Linked DNA regions of Parasedimentitalea psychrophila. The protein of the gene in region 2 interacts with the protein of the main gene of each other region in a pairwise test. Links are inferred from orthologs where the notes say so. Each region holds a gene or a part of one and is shown on either strand. Other genes may lie near its edges.

What was found. The genes of interacting proteins can lie anywhere in the genome.
Region 1: the proteins of ftsA (region 2) and QPJ95_RS05700 interact in binary tests that used the Escherichia coli proteins (3 or more experiments, as listed by UniProt). The link is inferred for Parasedimentitalea psychrophila from one-to-one orthologs.

What each region holds. Positions count from the first base shown.
Region 1 is NZ_CP127247.1:1,190,095-1,194,297, reverse strand. Bases 472-3,325 are described here. They hold QPJ95_RS05700 (rod shape-determining protein), read right to left. Parts: upstream 2,495-3,325; coding sequence 1,448-2,494; downstream 472-1,447. Other genes in these bases: QPJ95_RS05695 (2-isopropylmalate synthase), read right to left, coding at 3,265-3,325; mreC (rod shape-determining protein MreC), read right to left, coding at 478-1,392; QPJ95_RS05710 (rod shape-determining protein MreD), read right to left, coding at 472-485. Also shown: more of QPJ95_RS05710, read right to left, coding at 1-471; more of QPJ95_RS05695, read right to left, coding at 3,326-4,203. UniProt on the Escherichia coli protein: Forms membrane-associated dynamic filaments that are essential for cell shape determination. Acts by regulating cell wall synthesis and cell elongation, and thus cell shape.
Region 2 is NZ_CP127247.1:149,143-153,563, forward strand. The notes cover bases 911-3,720. They hold ftsA (cell division protein FtsA), read right to left. Parts: upstream 3,078-3,720; coding sequence 1,743-3,077; downstream 911-1,742. Other genes in these bases: ftsZ (cell division protein FtsZ), read right to left, coding at 911-1,366; QPJ95_RS00715 (cell division protein FtsQ/DivIB), read right to left, coding at 3,082-3,720. Outside these bases: more of ftsZ, read right to left, coding at 1-910; more of QPJ95_RS00715, read right to left, coding at 3,721-3,972; QPJ95_RS00720 (D-alanine--D-alanine ligase), read right to left, coding at 3,960-4,421. UniProt on the Escherichia coli protein: Essential cell division protein that assists in the assembly of the Z ring. May serve as the principal membrane anchor for the Z ring.

The DNA of each region.
Region 1 (4,203 bases), 1.0 Mb from region 2 along the record:
AGAATAGACTGACTGACAAGCACCACCAAGGGATAGGCGGCAATGGTCAGTATCATCTGTATCAGGATCAAACCAAACGGCGCTTGCTGCACGCCCACCAGCGCCAGCGCCATGCGGTTGAGCACGGTAATTGCGGTCAGGACCAGGCTGACCGAAAGCCACTCGGCGGCAAAACCGGTATCGCGGTGGCTCAGGGCGCGGGGCTTCAGGTACTCGCATGCCAACAGCACAAGCAATGCCAGCAACCCGGGGGGTCTTTGAAACATCAGGTCCGCCAGCAACAGTGTCACCGCCAGCAACACAGTCGGAAGATAGTCCGGGCGGCGCAGCGACCAGGCCAATGCCGAGGCCACCAGCAGATCAGGCGGCGCCCATTTGCGCGGAACCGTATCCAGCGGCAACAGGTGGAAAAACATGATCAGCAGGGCCAGCGCCGGGAACGCAGCCCGCATGATCCAGACATGCGCAGGCGAGGTGTTAGCCATTGTCGGTCCCCAGGCTCTTGGGGCGGGGGCGCGGCAGGGGCGCCCCGGGTGGCGGCGTCACCAGCCCTCCGGGGGTATTGATGCCTTCGGTGCCATGGTGGCGCAGCACGCGCAGAAACTCCAGCCGCTCATAATCGGCAGACAGGCGCACCCGCAAACGGCCAGAGGGGTCGCTGGCCACCTGGCCAATCAATAGCCCGGCCGGGAATACATCGCCATCGCCCGAGGTTATCACCCGGTCACCGGGGCGCAGTTTGTCCGGGTTTTCCAGGAAATCGATTATCGGAGCGGCGCTGTTGTCGCCGGCAATCAGCGCATTCTGGCCCGAGGGCTGGATCGTCGCGGGCACCGAACTGGCGGCATCGGTTAACAGGATCACCCGCGCCGTATTGCGCCCGGTCCCCGAGATCCGCCCCACCAGGCCAATCCCATCCATCGCCGCCCAACCATCGCGCACCCCGTCACGCGACCCGACATTCAGCAGCACAGACTGGCGAAACGGAGAGCCACTGTCGGCCATCACCACGCCGGTGATATAGGTCAGCCGCGCATCCAGCCGTACATTGTTGAGATCCAGCAGCCGGGCATTTTCCTGCTCCAGTTGCAGCGCCGCCTCTTTCCAGGCCTGCATCCGCCGCAACTCGGACCGCAACTCGCGGTTTTGTTTGGACAATCGCTGATAAGATTGAAAGTCGCGCACCAGATTGATGGTGCCGATCACCGGCACCATTGCCCATTCCATGTTGGGCACCACGGCATCGACGACCTGAGCCCGGAATCGCTCGACCCTGGGGCTATCGATGCGCCAGACAATGAAGATCAGCGCCAGACAGAGACAGGTTACCACAACCAGCAATCGCTTCAGCGGGGTGCCGTAGTCTTCGCGCTGGGATCGATCTTTGGCCAAGGGGCTCCTCCTGGGTACTTAGATGGCACCCCATAGATGGCGAAAGGTAAGACCCTTAGCTGTCGTAATCAATTGCGTGGCGCAGTTGCTTTTCAAATTCCAGCGCCTTGCCAGTGCCCAGAGCCACGCAATTCAGACTTTCATCGGCAATCGACACCGCCAATCCGGTCTGTTCACGCAATGTCAGGTCCAGGTCGCCGAGCAGGGCGCCGCCACCGGTCAGCATGACGCCACGGTCGACAATATCCGCGGCCAGATCCGGCGGTGTGGCCTCAAGCGCTGTCATCACCGCTTCGCAGATTTGCTGAACCGGTTCGGCCAGCGCCTCGGCGATTTGCGCCTGACTGATCTCGATTTCCTTGGGGACGCCGTTCAGCAGGTCACGACCGCGAATCTGCATCGACTGGCCGCGGCCATCGTCGGGCATCCGGGCGGTGCCGATTGAGGTCTTGATGCGCTCAGCGGTGGCTTCACCGACCAACAGATTCTGCTGACGTCGCAGATAAGAAATAATCGCTTCGTCCATCCGGTCGCCGCCAACCCGCACCGAGCGCGCATAGACGATGTCACCCAGCGACAGGACCGCCACTTCGGTGGTGCCGCCGCCAATATCGACCACCATATTGCCGGTGGGGTCGGTGATGGGCATTCCAGCCCCAATGGCCGCCGCAATCGGTTCGGCAATCAGCCCGGCCTTGCGGGCCCCGGCTGACAGCACCGATTGTCGGATTGCCCGCTTCTCAACCGGCGTGGCACCATATGGCACACAGACGATAATCTTGGGTTTGGAGAAGGTTGACCGTTTGTGGACCTTGCGGATGAAGTACTTGATCATCTCTTCGGCGGTGTCAAAATCGGCAATGACACCTTCGCGCATTGGCCGGATCGCCTCGATCGAGCCGGGGGTTCGGCCCAGCATCAGCTTGGCGTCCTCGCCGACAGCCAGCACGGTCTTGACGCCATCCTTGACGTGATAAGCCACCACCGAAGGTTCGGACAGGATCACGCCCCGGCCTTTGACGTAGACCAGGGTGTTTGCTGTTCCAAGGTCAATAGCCATATCCGACGTGAACAGGCCGGACAAAAATCCAAAGATCGACATATTAAAGGGATCCTGTAAATGCTGTACCAGTGGCCCGCGACTCCGCGTAAATCGCGGGCATCAGATCTTATAAGCGGCACAGCGGCGTCGCGAAAGAGTGTTTTCTGTCCAACTAGCGCCTTTTCGCCGGGCGCGCCCGCTTTTCGCGGCTCAGGTCTTGGGTATTGGAGCCCGGTCTGCAGCCACTTCACTCCGGGTGCGGGTAAAGGCCGCCGCGCCACCCTGACACCGAGCTCCGCGCCAGCGCCAAGGCGCTGTAGCCCTGCCGTGATGTCGCAGCGAACCGGGCTGAGGGTTTACACACGACCGATAGGTAGCGGCCCAGCTTTAGTGGCCGCCTATTGATCTAGGCGGTGCACTCCCGCGCCTTTGCCGCTCATCACAGATGAGAGGCAAAGCCTTGGGCGTGGCGCCGCTGCGCGGCGCAGGTCAGCTGATTTGGCGGGTTTATCACTTCCTGGTGCAAGGCGCAGTGCGCACTTTTTGATCTGATGGCGCCCCGGTGTTTTATCAGACATATCTGCAGGTCGCCTTGGTTCTCAAATGAAGCCTGCAACTGCAGCCCATCAATGGCGCATTCAGGGCAGACCTGTCGCTGAAACGTTTCCCCCGCAACACTTTGCACCGCGTAGCGGTGCCGGGCCCAAGGCCCTAATCTGTTGCGGCGCAGCCGCACCAGCTTGGGGCGCGGGAGATCGCCGTTTCAAAGCCGCTGGGAAACAAAAAGGGCCACCCAGATGGATGGCCCCTCTCTATCCTGACGTCACCACTCAGGTGACGTCTTTATACGAGATCTCGCGGGTGTCGGCACCTTCACCAACTTTTCCACGGCGTATGATCAGCCGGTTCAGCGCGTTCACATAGGCCTTGGCCGAGGCCACAACCGTGTCGGTATTTGCGCTCTCACCGGTGGCAATCATGCCGTCCTCTTCCAGCCGCACCGAAACCGTGGCCTGGGCGTCGGTGCCCTCGGTCACCGCCTGCACCTGATACAGTTGCAGGCGGGCGGTGTTGGGGTGAATCTCCCGGATCGCCTTGAAGGTGGCATCCACCGGGCCGTCGCCACTGGCGGTGGCGCTGACATCCTGACCGTCGATCTCCATCTCAATGGTGGCTTCCGCCGGGCCGCCGGTGCCGCAGACCACCTTCATCGACACGATCTGCAGATGATCATTCTCGGCATCCTCGCCGGACCGCATCAGGGCGATGATATCGTCGTCAAACACCTCTTTCTTGCGGTCGGCCAGCTCTTTGAAGCGCACAAAGACGTCCCTGAGCTGGTTGTCACCCACCTCAAAGCCAAACTGCTGCAGCTTGTCGCGCAGCGCCGCCCGGCCCGAGTGTTTGCCCAGCGGCAATGACGTCCCGGACAGCCCCACATCCGAGGGCCGCATGATCTCGAACGTCTCGGCGTTTTTAAGCATGCCGTCCTGATGGATGCCAGACTCGTGGGCAAAGGCGTTCTTACCGACAATCGCTTTGTTGAACTGCACCGCAAAGCCGGACACCGCCGCCACCCGGCGCGAGATATGCATGATCTTTCGGGTGTCGATGCCGGTGCTCCAGGGCATGATGTCATTGCGCACTTTCAGCGCCATCACCACCTCTTCCAATGCGGTATTGCCGGCCCGCTCGCCGAGCCCGTTGATGGTGCATTCGATCTGCCGCGCGCCGCCAGCCACAGCTGCCAGCGAGTTCGCCGTCGCCAT
Region 2 (4,421 bases):
GCTGGGCCGCCGCAGCCTGCAGCCGTACAATGGCCTCTGGCGACGGAGTGCCAAGCGCCGGAGCCTTAGGCGCAACAAAGCTCTGCTGAGGTGTCTCGGCGATATCAGCCTGCGGCTGGAACTCGGCCACTGTTGGCTGATAGGCGGGCATCGGCAGACCATCGTCAGCAACCAGCTCTGGCTCCTCAAAAATATCCTCGGCCTGGTCCTGAGCGGCAATCTGCTCAACCCCCATGCCCTCAAACAACGATGGCTCCTGAGCGGCAACTTCGGCAGCCGCAGGCGCCTCGATTGCAGCGCCCAGTTCCAGCGGCGCAGGGCGCCGGTTTTCGGCGGATACGGTTTGCTTCAGCGGGGCAGACATCGGGCGGCGCGGAACCGGTGAATCGAGACGCACCTCAACCGCGTCGATGCCAGTCGCCACAACAGAGACCCGAATTTTGCCTTCCATTTCAGTATCCAATGTGGAACCGACGATGATATTGGCCTCTGGGTCCACCTCTTCGCGAATGCGGTTGGCGGCTTCGTCCAGTTCAAACAGGGTCAGGTCATGGGCCCCGGTGATATTGATCAACACGCCCTTGGCACCGCGCAGGCTGATTTCGTCCAGCAGCGGGTTGGCAATGGCCTTTTCAGCAGCTTCGACGGCACGGGTTTCGCCCTCGGCCTCGCCGGTGCCCATCATCGCCTTGCCCATTTCGTCCATCACAGCGCGAACATCAGCAAAGTCGAGGTTGATCAGGCCGGGGCGGACCATCAGGTCGGTCACGCCTTTGACGCCTTGGTACAACACGTCATCCGCCATCGAGAAGGCCTCGGTGAAGGTGGTTTTCTCATTGGCCAACCGGAACAGGTTCTGGTTGGGAATGATGATCAGCGTATCAACGACCTTTTGCAGCGCATCGACGCCCTCTTCCGCCTGGCGCATCCGCTTGGCGCCTTCAAACTGGAACGGCTTGGTGACAACACCAACGGTCAGAACGCCCAGCTCGCGGGCGGCCGCGGCGATGATCGGGGCGGCACCTGTGCCGGTGCCACCGCCCATACCGGCGGTGATAAAGCACATATGCGCCCCCGCCAGGTGATCAACGATCTGCTCAATGCTCTCTTCGGCGGCGGCCATGCCAACCGAGGGGCGGGCGCCGGCGCCCAGACCTTCGGTGACCTTCACGCCCAGCTGCACCCGGCTCTGGGCGTTGCTTTGCTGCAGCGCCTGAGCATCGGTATTGGCGACAACAAAATCGACGCCATCCAGCTCTTTTTCGATCATGTTGTTGACCGCGTTTCCGCCAGCTCCACCAACGCCAAAAACAGTGATGCGTGGCTTCAGCTCTTCCTGTCCGGGCATCGATAGGTTCAATGTCATGCTCAGTCCGCCTGTTTTTTTGTGCCTCATTCCGAGGCATTATTATTCCTGTCCATCTTGACAGTACCAAGTGAGGGCAGACCCGTCACCAATAAAAGCGCGGTTCCCTACAAAATATGGCAAAATTGGGACAACTATCTGCGTTATTTCGCCGATCGGGGTATATCTTGGGGTATTCGAAAAAGCACACACAAGCATAGCAAAAGCCCCCATGCTTCCACATGGGTGAGATCGTCACGACATTATGTGCAAACCACTGCTCGGCCTGCGTGCTCCGCCGCTTTCTGCGGCTGGTTAACGGTTTCATAATGCAAGTCGCGCCAATTGTCACCCGACAATCCTGCACCGAGTGCGGATTATTCCCACCGCCTGCCCGCTACCAGTTGTCGCGGAACCAGCGCACCGCGCGACGGATTGAGCCGCCCGACTGACGGTCGCTTGGCACATCAAAATCCCACCATTCATCCTGCGGATTGGCCGCAAACAAGCTCAGGCCTACGGCGCTGGAAAATCCCGGCCCGGTGGCCGATTGCGGCAGCCCATGCACCCGGAGTGGGCGGCCCAACCGAACCTGCTGCCCCAGAATACGGCTGGCCAATCCGTCCAGTCCCATGATCTGGCTGGAGCCGCCGGTCAAAACAATCTGCTGACTGGGAAGCTGGTCAAAGCCGGCCGCATCCAGCCGCGCCCGCACCTCTTCCAGGATTTCCTCGACGCGGGGCCGCATGATGCCGATCAGCTCTGCCCGCGACACCGTGCGACGGTCATGTTCCCAATCGCCCGTGTCGCCGCCAATGTCGATCATATCGCGGTCATCCGCGCCGGTGGCATGGACGCCACCGCAAAAGGTCTTAATGCGTTCGGCACTGGAGGTCGGAACCCCTAGACCCAGTGAAATATCACTGGTGACATGATCCCCGCCCATGCGCACGGCATCGGAATAAATCATGTGTTTCTTCATGAAGACCGACACCGAGGTCGAGCCACCGCCCATATCGACACAGGCCGCGCCCAGTTCCTGTTCGTCTTCGACCAGCGCTGAAATTCCCGAGGCATAGGCCGAACTGGCAATTCCGGCGAGCTCCAGATCACAGCGTTTGATGCAACGCACCAGATTCTGCACCGAGGCGGCGTCAACCGTCAGCATATGCATATCAACCGCCAGAGACTGGCCCAATTGGCCGCGCGGGTCGTTCAACCCCGAGCGGTTATCAAGCGCAAAATTCACTGGCTGCGCATGCAGAACTTCGCGACCGTGGCCATATTCCGGCACCTCGCAGGCTGCCAGCACGCGGGCGACTTCGTCTTCGGTGACCACCTGCCCCTGCAGCTCCACCTGGGCGTTCAGACCATAGGACCGTGGGTTGGCGCCCGAAAAACAGGCCATCACGTGATCCACCCGGACCTCGGCCATTTTCTGCGCCGCCTGCACCGCGGTGCGAATGGCGCGTTCGGTTTCCTGCATGGCGGTGATCTCGCCAAACTGCACCCCCCGCGACCGCGTGGTGGCAGCGCCAATCACCCGAAACCCGGATTGGCCGGCCAGCGAGCCAATGGAATTATCCTCGCTCAACCGGCTGCTGCCGTCAAAGCGCAGCACCAGGCAGGCAATCTTGGAACTGCCCACATCCAGGATGGCAACCACCCCACGCTGCATGGCCTGATGGCGCATTTGCCGCATGGCTCGCTGGGATTGATAGAGATCTGTCATGCTGCTATCCGCCTCCGTTCATCTGTCTGATCCGCCACCATTCCTGCACCGCAGTCTTGTTCATCCGGACCGTGGCACGGGCTGACAATCGCATGTCGACTGATGCAATATCGCGCTCCAGAAGGTCCCGCACCTCGCTCACCGCGATCACCCGCCGCAAGGCAGGGACCGGATCTTCGGCCGGCAGCATAATCCGCTGACCGCGATCCAGCACCACATCCCAGCGCCTCTCGCCGATGCGCACCAGGCCCCGCAACCGCGCCCCCAGTGGTCTGGCGGTGGCAAAGATCCGCAGCGCCTCGGCGACATGGGCGTCAGCCCCGTCACCCGCGATTAGCGGCAAATCCGCATGCAGTGAGCGGCGACCCAGCTCGGCCACATGAATACCGGTTTCGTCCAGCAGCGCCAGCCCCTGGCGGTTGCGCCAGACCAACACCGGGTCGCGCTCAACCACATCCACCTGCAACACCCCGCCCGAGCGGATACGAACGGCGGCAGACTTTACCGGGGCCAGCATTTCGATCACTTCCCGGATAAGGTCCACGTTCAGATCAAAGGAGCTGACCGGAAACCGCAACCCGGCGACTTCGCGGATGTCATCGGCCAGATCGGCGCCTGCCCCATCAATTGCGATCATCTTGACCCGGAATTCTGGCCGCTCACGGATCGACTGGCGCAGATCGGAGAGAAAGATGTTCAGGCCATCGCGGCGCTGCTCATTCGCCATATAGGCGCTGCCCAGGGTGAAGATCAGACAGAAAGGCACGCCGATCCGCAGCCCCAGCCGAATGCCCGGTGTCAGCATCCAGCGCTGCATCCGGTACTTCAACCGCGACGGTGCCGGATCCTGCTTAAACACAGATTTTTTGCGGCGCCAGGGGATCAACGATCGCATGAAGCATCCTCGACCATCCAGGCACAGAGCTGACCAAAAGTCGTTCCGCAATGCGCCGCCTGCTCTGGCGTCAGCGAGGTTGGCGTCATGCCGGGCTGGGTGTTGGTTTCCAGCAGGATCAGGCCTGCGGCCCCCCGGCTTTCGTCCCAGCGGAAATCCGTGCGGCTGACACCGCGACAGCCCAGTGCCTGATGGGCGCGCCGGGCATAGTCCAGACAGAGATCGAAAATCTCCTGCGGCAGATCCGCAGGCACCACATGGGTGGAGCCGCCGGGCTGATACTTGGCGTCATAGTCGTACCAGCCGTCGGTCAGAATATCCGTCACCGTCAGGGCGCCCGGATCCGTCTCGCCGTCACCCACCACTGTCGTGGTCAGCTCGCGGCCCGGTGCGAATGTCTCGACCATCACCTGTTCTGGCATGTCATCCGACAGTTGTGGCGGGGTGTT